One region of the Corallincola platygyrae genome, then DNA from elsewhere that is predicted to be linked to it. Evidence: predicted binding sites of a transcription regulator. Region 1 holds the regulator's gene; each other region holds the start of a gene.
The links. Region 1 encodes MetJ, which represses methionine synthesis genes. Its sites were predicted from a motif close to TAGACGTCTAGACGTCTA; they were not measured.
Positions count from the first base shown of each region.

Region 2: a site for MetJ is predicted at 1,959-1,976, ahead of metK (methionine adenosyltransferase). Genes of this name have one in related genera too.
Region 3: a site for MetJ is predicted at 1,694-1,711, ahead of metA (homoserine O-acetyltransferase MetA). Genes of this name have one in related genera too.

Region 1 covers NZ_BAABLI010000008.1:42,689-45,976, reverse strand. The annotation lists gene metF (methylenetetrahydrofolate reductase) at 4-909, opposite strand; gene metJ (met regulon transcriptional regulator MetJ) at 1,142-1,465, opposite strand; gene metB (cystathionine gamma-synthase) at 1,680-2,837, shown strand; gene metL (bifunctional aspartate kinase/homoserine dehydrogenase II) at 2,875-3,288, shown strand, end outside.
Region 2 covers NZ_BAABLI010000012.1:140,244-143,531, forward strand. The annotation lists gene tkt (transketolase) at 1-1,764, opposite strand, end outside; gene metK (methionine adenosyltransferase) at 2,010-3,161, shown strand.
Region 3 covers NZ_BAABLI010000003.1:63,363-66,650, reverse strand. The annotation lists gene ABEA14_RS00335 (hypothetical protein) at 1-247, opposite strand, end outside; gene ABEA14_RS00330 (HvfX family Cu-binding RiPP maturation protein) at 962-1,564, opposite strand; gene metA (homoserine O-acetyltransferase MetA) at 1,797-2,756, shown strand; gene metH (methionine synthase) at 2,769-3,288, shown strand, end outside.

The DNA.
Region 1 (3,288 bases):
TCTTTATTCGGCTGCAACCGTCAAATCGGGGCGTACGCCTAGTGAGTGACAGATGGCATACGTTAAATCCGCACGGTTCAGCGTGTAGAAGTGGAAGTCTTTCACACCTTCTTTGGACAGAACCTTCACCATATCCATCGCAATTGAAGCACCCAGCAGGTTACGTGTGGTCTGGTCGTCGTCCAGACCTTCATACATGCGGTGCAGCCACTGCGGAAGATGTACATTAGTCATGCCGGCAAAACGCTTCAGCTGCTTGAAGTTAGACACGGGCAGGATCCCCGGTACAATCTCCACATCAATGCCTGCAGTCACGCAGCGGTCACGGAAACGCAGATAACTTTCGACGTCGTAGAAAAACTGAGTGATCGCACGGTTGGCACCCGCATCAACTTTACGCTTCAGGTTAATCAGGTCAGCCTGTGCACTCTTGGCCTCAGGGTGAACTTCGGGATAGGCCGCGACTGAGATATCAAAATCCGCTTCAGACTTAAGCAGTGCCACCAGATCTGCGGCATACATATCTGGGCGTTCTGTGCTGCCTTCTGGCAAATCACCTCGCAGGGCAACGATCTCACGAATACCGCTGTTCCAGTAATCACGGGCGATCTGGCGCAATTCGTCGCGACTGGCATCAATACATGTCAGGTGAGGGGCCGCTGTTAGCCCTGTATCAGACTTAATGCGCTTAACAATATCGTGGGTACGATCGCGTTCACCGCTGCAGGCACCGTAGGTCACAGAAACGAATTTGGGCTTCAGGGGGGCCAGTCGCTCAATGGAGTTCCAAAGTGTTTGCTCCATCTTCTCGCTACTCGGCGGAAAGAACTCAAACGATACGTTGATATCACCAACTTCTGCCAGGCTCTGATTTAGCAAACCTATCTGCTGTGCGTGACTTAATGCCATTTCACTTCACTCCCTGGCCTTGCCAGTACATGAGGGAGCGTGCTCCCAAAATCTTTTTAGATGTTTAGACGTCTATACGGCCTAAATTTGAGGTGAATCAGAAAAGATGTCAAGCAGTTTTTACGATCTCTATGCCTCGGCATCTGGCCCAAGGCCGCTATCTTATTGACATAATGACGAACATTAAAAAAGGGGCCAGTCAGCCCCTTTCTCATTCGTTACCGAGTAAACGTTAGTCTTCGCTGTGAAGATCCGGTACCGGTAATCCTAATTCTTCCATCTGCTTGCGCACTTCTGCAGGTAGATCATCCGGCGTATCTTTACGCAAGTCATCATCTTCAGGCAGTGGCTGTCCCGTATACGCATGCAGAAACGCCTCACACAACAATTCACTGTTGGTTGCGTGACGAAGATTATTTACCTGGCGACGGGTACGTTCGTCAGTCAGTATCTTCAAAACCTTGAGCGGAATAGAGACGGTGATCTTTTTCACCTGCTCATTCTTTTTACCATGCTCTGCATAGGGGCTAATGTATTCGCCGTTCCAATCAGCCATCTCAGCGTTGCCTGCCTTCAAAATCTGCTAATAACCCTGACGATTGTACTGAGTCAGTCGAACCAGTCAAATTTAGCAATCCAAATGTAAGGATGTTTAGACGTCCAGATGCCTTGACGTCTGAAACATCATCCCTTATCGTTGGCCAATATCTGCCACTGTCCGCACATAATTTGTGGGATAGGCGTCCCAGACCAATAGTGAGAGAAACACCATGAGCAAGAGTAAAGTCGCAACCGTATCTGTGCGCGCCGGTATTGAAACCGACCACCAGCACGGCGCAGTGGTCCCTCCCCTGTATCTTTCCAGCAACTATACCTTTGCCGGCTTTGACCAGCCTCGCCAATATGACTACACCCGTTCTGGTAACCCAACCCGTGATGCCTTAGCCGAAGCCCTGGCAGAACTGGAGCAGGGAGCCCAAGGTGTTGTCACCAGTACTGGTATGTCAGCGGTTCACCTGGCCACCATGTTGCTGCAGGCCGATGATCTCCTGGTCGTTCCTCATGATTGTTATGGCGGTAGCTATCGCCTGTTCACCAATCTAGAGAAGAAAGGCCACTTCAAACTGCTCGTGGTTGACCAAAACGACCCGGCAGCCTTTGCCGATGCCCTGGCGCAGAAGCCTAAAATGGTGTGGGTTGAAACCCCAAGCAACCCATTGCTGCGCGTGGTTGATGTGGCAGCTATCTGCGAACAGGCACATGCCATCGGTGCACTGGTCACTGTCGACAACACATTCCTATCTCCGGTACTTCAACAGCCACTAACGCTGGGTGCGGATATCGTTGTTCACTCAACAACCAAGTACATCAATGGTCACTCAGACGTGGTGGGTGGTGCGGTGGTTGCTAAAGAGAAAGCCTTGGGCGAAGAGCTGGCTTGGTGGGCAAACTGCATCGGTATTACCGGTTCACCATTCGATAGCTTCATGACCATGCGTGGCCTGCGTACACTGAAACCTCGCGTACTACAGCACCAGGCAAATGCAGCAACCATTATTGAATACCTGCAGGGCCAAGATAAAGTTGAGGCTATTTATCACCCTAGCCTGCCAAACCACCCAGGCCATGAGATTGCCAAGCAACAGCAACACGGCTTTGGTGCCATGCTCAGCTTCGAGCTTAAAGGTGGTGTGGAAGAGGTGAAGCAGTTCCTGTCTGGCCTTGAGTTATTCTCGCTGGCAGAATCGCTGGGCGGCGTCGAAAGTCTGGTCGCGCATCCTGCCACCATGACCCATGCGGCGATGGATGAAGCAGCCCGCATTGAGGCCGGCATCGGCAACAACCTTATCCGCCTGTCAGTGGGTATCGAGGATGTCGAAGATTTGATCGCTGACCTGCAAGCAGGTTTCGACGCAGTTAGTTTATAATTCGCCGTCTGGGCATGTTTTAGGATAGATAGCCGTTATGTGGCAGCACACGCAGCGCAGTGAATCCGTTTCATCACGGATCAGAGTCAACAAGTTTGGTGGCAGCAGTCTGGCCGATGCCGACTGTTACCTCCGAGTCGTCGAACTGCTCAAAGAACACACATCACCCGGTGATTTGGTGGTGGTTTCGGCAGCAGGCAAAACTACCAATGCGTTGGTGCTGTGCAGTAAAAGTACTGCGAATGACGAAATTGTCGGCCATACCCTCGAAGACTTGGCGCGCTTTCAAAGTCAGCTGATCACCCAACTGTTGGATGAAACAGCAGCCAATGCCGCCCTAAAACAACTGGATACAGATCTTGCCCAGATCCGAACCTTGCTAAAAGAGCCGGACGAAGAGAAGCGCTACAACGAAACCGTTGGCTTTGGCGAGCTCTGGTCTGCACGCCTG
Region 2 (3,288 bases), on a different contig from region 1:
GTCGGTAGAAGGAATCGATACTACACGTACCTTGCGGCCTTCTGCAGTCAGTGTTTCGTAAGCTTCAACTGCCAATTGAACTTCTGAACCGGTAGCGATCAGGATCAACTCTGGCTGGCCTTCACAGTCTTTCAGGATGTAACCACCACGAGCGATGTCAGCAACTTGTTGAGGTGTACGCTCCTGGTGTGCCAGATTCTGGCGAGTAAACACCAGTGACGTAGGACCGTCTTTACGCTCAATCGCTGCTTTCCACGCTACCGCTGATTCAACGGTGTCACATGGACGCCAGTTTTCCAGGTTAGGTGTCATACGCAGGCTGGAAAGCTGCTCAACCGGCTGGTGCGTCGGACCATCTTCACCCAGGCCGATAGAATCGTGGGTATATACGAAGATGCTGCGTTGCTTCATCAGTGCAGCCATACGCACAGCGTTACGCGCGTATTCCACAAACATCAGGAAGGTTGCGCCGTAAGGTACGAAACCTTTGTGCAGTGCAATACCGTTCATGATGGCAGACATACCGAATTCACGTACGCCGTAGAAGATGTAGTTGCCGCTGGCATCATCAGCCGTCAGGCCTTTAGCATCGCTCCACAGGGTCAGGTTTGAACCTGCCAGGTCAGCTGAGCCGCCCATAAATTCTGGCAGCAGAGGACCGTAGGCGTTCAAACAGTTCTGGCTCGCTTTACGCGTTGCGATAACCTCGCCTTTATCCTGCAGGTCAGCGATGTACTGATTCGCTTTCTCAGCAAAGTCAGCAGGCAGGTCACCCTTCATGCGACGCTCATATTCAGCCGCCAACTCTGGGTAAGCCGCTTTGTATGCGCCGAACTTGTCGTGCCAAGCCGCTTCTTCGGCCTGACCCGCTTCTTTCGCGCTCCACGCATCGTAGTGATCTGCAGGGATTTCGAATGGACCATGAGGCCAACCCAGGAATTCGCGGGCTGCTGCGATCTCTTCATCACCGAGAGGAGCACCGTGACAATCGTGGCTGCCACCTTTGTTAGGAGAGCCGTAACCAATCACTGTCTTACAGCAGATCAGCGTCGGTTTGTTTGTTTCTGCACGCGCCGCTTCGATAGCCGCTGCAATCGCGTCAGCATCGTGACCATCAACGTTAGCAATCACGTGCCAGCCGTAAGACTCGAAACGCTTAGGTGTATCGTCAGTGAACCAACCTTCTACTTCACCGTCGATTGAGATGCCGTTGTCGTCCCAGAATGCAACCAGTTTACCCAGGCCCAGGGTGCCGGCCAGAGAACAAGCTTCGTGGGAGATACCTTCCATCAAGCAGCCATCACCTAGGAAACAGTAGGTGAAGTGGTCAACGATGTTGTGGTCATCACGGTTGAACTGTGCAGCCAGTGATTTTTCAGCAATCGCCATACCTACCGCATTGGTGATGCCCTGCCCCAGTGGACCTGTGGTGGTTTCAACACCTGGTGCATAACCGTATTCAGGGTGACCTGGAGTTTTTGAATGCAGCTGACGGAAGTTTTTCAGATCGTCAATTGAGAGGTCATAGCCGGCAAGATGCAGCAGGGAATAAAGCAGCATTGAACCGTGGCCGTTAGAAAGAATAAAGCGGTCACGATCAGCCCAATCCGGATTGGTTGGATTGTGCTTGAGATAATCGCGCCACAGAACCTCGGCGATGTCAGCCATACCCATTGGGGCGCCCGGGTGTCCGGACTTGGCTTTTTGCACACCGTCCATGCTCAAGGCACGGATCGCATTGGCTAGATCACGACGAGAAGGCATCGAATACTCCCTGCTCAAATATGAAGTGTCTGAAAAAAATGGACGCATATTGTCAATGTTTCTTGGGACATTAGCAATGAAATTCTCAGACTGCTTCACTGTAATCTAAAATTTACGTTTACTCGTATGAGAACAGCGCTATGTACCTAATTTGGAAATTGGGGCTAGCACCGAAACACGACAATTGGTTAGAATAGACGTCTAGACGTTTATACATTTATCAGTCTATCTATCTGGATGACACCATGGCACAACATATTTTTACCTCAGAGTCAGTCTCCGAGGGGCACCCTGATAAAATAGCGGATCAGATCTCTGATGCCGTGCTTGACGCTATTCTTGAGCAGGATTCGATGGCCCGAGTTGCCTGTGAGACCCTGGTAAAAACCGGCATGGTTTTGGTTGCGGGTGAAGTGACCACCGAAGCCTGGGTAGACATAGAGCAGTTGGTACGCGATACCGTACGTGACATTGGCTACATTCACTCTGACATGGGTTTTGATGCTGACTCTTGTGCTGTCGTGAATGCTATCGGTAAGCAGTCCCCGGATATCGCACAAGGTGTTGACCGTGGTGACCCACGTGAACAAGGCGCCGGTGACCAGGGCCTAATGTTCGGCTACGCCAGCAACGAAACTGACGTTTTGATGCCTGCACCTATTACCTATGCTCACCGTTTGGTGAAGCGTCAGGCTGAAGTTCGCAAGAACGGCACACTCCCCTGGTTGCGTCCTGATGCGAAAAGTCAGGTCAGCTTTATCTACGAAGGTGGTAAGCCAGTCGGTATCGACGCCGTAGTACTTTCCACTCAGCATTGCGACAGCGTCAGCCAGAGCGATCTGGTTGAAGCAGTACGTGAAGTGGTGATTGACCCAGTCCTACCACGCGAGTGGATCACAGACAAAACCAAGTACTTCATTAACCCAACCGGTCGTTTCGTTATCGGCGGTCCAATGGGTGACTGTGGCCTCACCGGCCGTAAGATCATTGTAGATACCTACGGTGGTATGGCTCGTCACGGTGGTGGTGCTTTCTCTGGTAAGGACCCATCTAAGGTTGACCGCAGTGCCGCATACGCTGGCCGCTATGTAGCCAAGAACATTGTTGCGGCGGGTCTGGCAGATCGCTGTGAGATCCAGGTCAGCTACGCCATTGGTGTGGCTGAGCCAACTTCTATCAGCGTTGAAACCTTCGGTACCGGTAAAGTGGCTGATGAGTTGCTGGTTAAGCTGGTGCGTGAGCACTTTGACTTGCGCCCATACGGCCTGACCGAAATGCTCAATCTGGTTCAGCCTATCTACAAAGAAACAGCCGCATATGGCCACTTTGGTCGTGAGCAGTTCCCTTGGGAGCAGGTTGATAAAGCTGACATTCTTAAGGATGCCGCGGGCTTGTAATTCAATAATCAGCCCCCACTATAAAGGCAAGCGTACGCTTGCCTTTTTTGTTTATACTGCCAAACAGCTTGTACTGTTTTCGCTGTAATTTATGCAAGCACTGCCTCACTTATAGCGACGGAGCTTT
Region 3 (3,288 bases), on a different contig from region 1:
CTTGTTCTGTTAAGTCATCAAAATCATCTTTGAGGCGACCCCTCATAGCTGAAATGTCGTGCAATGAAGCCAAGCCATCATAGTTCAATCTGCCCGCAGAGTGCTGCGATTTAAAAATGGTTTGGTAGTCACCAAACACATTCAATAGCCTGGATTCACAGCTGGGTTTATCTATACCTGCGTAAACAGGCGAGACGCCAAGCAGAACAAGAATAAATACCAGAAACAATTCTCTAATTAATTTCACTCGAGGCCTTCCCTGCTTTAACTCTAAAAGTCGTTTACGACCAGACGCCAGGATACTGCAAGTACACTACTACAGTACGAGTTTTCAGACAGTAAACATTCGAGACCATGCCTTTCGCGTTGCTGATGCAGGTCAGCCGATTGAGCCCAAGGCAAGGAGCTGGGTGCGGTGTTTCTCTATCTGAGTGAAAGATTTCGGGCGCACAGCATTCATCTTTTTATACAAAGATAATCATCTGCGCCCAAGGCAGGGAGGCACTGCGCGTAGCCTCCCTACCAACCCTGTCGCGCCCCAACTATGTGCTAATCCTTCGCTCCCGACTTCACCTGCACTAACAGCTCGATAAACATCCCTGTTTAACGAGCCTAAACTGGGCATCCATGCCCAGTTTCACGTTTGCCTTTGTCTCCGCTACGGGCACATAGAAGGGGAAAATTGGCGCCGGGCTCTGCTACGGGACTCGTCTCCCTTCAGGCTCGCTGAACGGAAACAACTGAGAGAGCAAACGAGGGCATGGACGCCCTCGTTAAGAACTGCAAGCAGGGACGCTTGTCAGTTCTGCTGCTTGGCAAAGTTGATGAAGTGAAGATGACGAGCCTTTGGGAGTGCGGGGGATTGGCAAGGGGCTGCGCATACAGCCCCTTGCCTTAGGCGCCATAAACCTTATTCGTTTATCGCCATTGAAATTTGGGCGCCTAACATTAAAGCCAAAAGCTATGACTTCATAACACTTCGATGAACCCAATAATCCACACTGGTATAACGCCCACCACCCGTAAAGAACAACGACAACAACATCACAAAGTAGGTTATCGCGAATTCAATACCGTTATTCAGCACGACAAAACTGCCGCTGGAGGTTAACCAATCGTAGTTACCGTGCTCTTGCAGAATCTCTTTAGCGATACTCAGCTTACGCGCAGATTCAGCCACCTGCTCGCCAGCCAACCAGCTGTTTGGGTCTGCAATGGCTAACCAGCCATTCTCCCAGTGAACCGAGAACGCCGCGACCAGCATGGTGACCATCAATGGAATACTCACCCAGCGAACCAGAATGCCCGGGATCAAAAGAATACCGCCGATAAACTCTGCGCCTATCGCCAACGTCGCCATCAATGCAGGAAACGGTAATCCCAAACCCCAGTCACTGTTGCCAAACCATTCAACAACACCATCAAAACCTTGGATCTTGTTCCAGCCTGCCTGGATCATCACAGGTGCCAGGTAAAGCCTCAGCAGCAGCGGCCCTAAGCCATCGATCTGCATGATCCGTTTCCACACATTATCTACCGGCGTATATAACTGTTGCACACCCATGATTGCTACATCCTTCAATTTTCAAAACAAGTCAGTTATGAGGATAGAACGGTTTAACAGCGAATAACTTTCAACCTAATGACAGATCTGATCTGTTAAAACTTTGTCAGCAGCGGATGTATAGACACTAAGACTTCTAGACGGCTAAACGTGATTAGGATAGACTCGGTTCAGCTTGGGCAAGGTGTATCCCATACAACTAATATATACACGGTGATATAGGTAACAGCGTATGCCGATCAGAATTCCAGACTCGCTACCCGCGGCAAATATTCTTCGTCAGGAGAATATTTTCATCATGCCTGCGTCGCGAGCAGAGCATCAGGATATCCGCCCCCTTCGAGTGCTGATTCTGAACCTGATGCCAAAGAAGATTGAGACAGAAACGCAATTGTTGCGCCTGTTATCCAACAGTGCGCTACAGATTGATGTCGAGCTGCTACGCATCGATGATCGCCCTTCCAAGAACACGCCGAAAGAACACCTCGATGCCTTTTACCGCAGCTTCGAAGAAGTTAAAGACAACTGCTACGACGGCTTTATCATCACAGGTGCCCCACTCGGCCAGATCGCCTTTGAAGAAGTGCTTTATTGGGAACGGATGCAAACAATCATGGAGTGGTCTCGCAGCCACGTGACCAGCACCATGTTCCTGTGCTGGGCTGCCCATGCTGCGCTGCACCATTTCTATGACTTACTGCGTCATCTGCGTGAAGAGAAACTTTCTGGCGTCTATGAACATCAGGTTCGCCAGGCAGCCAAGGCGCATCCGCTGTTACGCGGTTTTGATGAGTATTTCTTTGCTCCCCATAGTCGTTATGCCGAAGTTCGCGTATCAGCGATTGACAACCATCCTGAGCTGGAAGTGTTAGTTGATTCAGAAATCGCCGGGCTATATCTGGTGGGCTCCAAAGATGGTCGCCAGTTCTTTGTCACAGGCCACCCCGAGTATGACCCCAACACCATCGACGATGAGTACCGCCGTGATATCGCTGCAGGCATCGAGCCTCAGATACCTGAAAACTACTACGCCAAAGATGATCCAAACAATCCGTATAAGGTGACATGGCGCAGCCATGGTAATCTGCTGTTTACCAACTGGCTTAATTATCACGTGTATCAGTTGACCCCGTTTGACCTGAATGAAGCGAACCTCGCCGCGCTCAGCCAACAACACGCCGAATCGATATAGGAAGATTGAAGTTTGAACAGAGAACAACGCATTCAGGCGCTTAAAGACACGCTTCAGCAACGTATCGCCATCATTGACGGCGGTATGGGTACCATGATCCAGAATCGCAAACTGGAAGAAGCCGACTATCGTGGCGAACGCTTTGCAGACTGGCCTTCCGACCTGAAAGGCAACAATGACCTGCTGGTGCTGACACAGCCAGAGATCATCTACGATATCCACCGCGAATACCTGTTGGCCGGTGCCGATATTCTGGAGACCAACAGCTTTAACGCCACCAGCATTGCCATGGCTGATTACGACATGGAATCGCTGGTTACCGAGATTAACTTCGAGTCTGCCCGCTTAGCTCGTAAAGCCGCTGACGATGTTGCAGCCGAAACCGGTGTGCCACGTTTTGTTGCGGGTGTACTGGGCCCGACTAACCGCACCGCTTCCATCTCACCTGATGTGAACGATCCCGGTTTCCGAAACACCAGCTTTGATGCCTTGGTTGAAGCTTATATCGAAGCGACCAAAGCGCTGATTGATG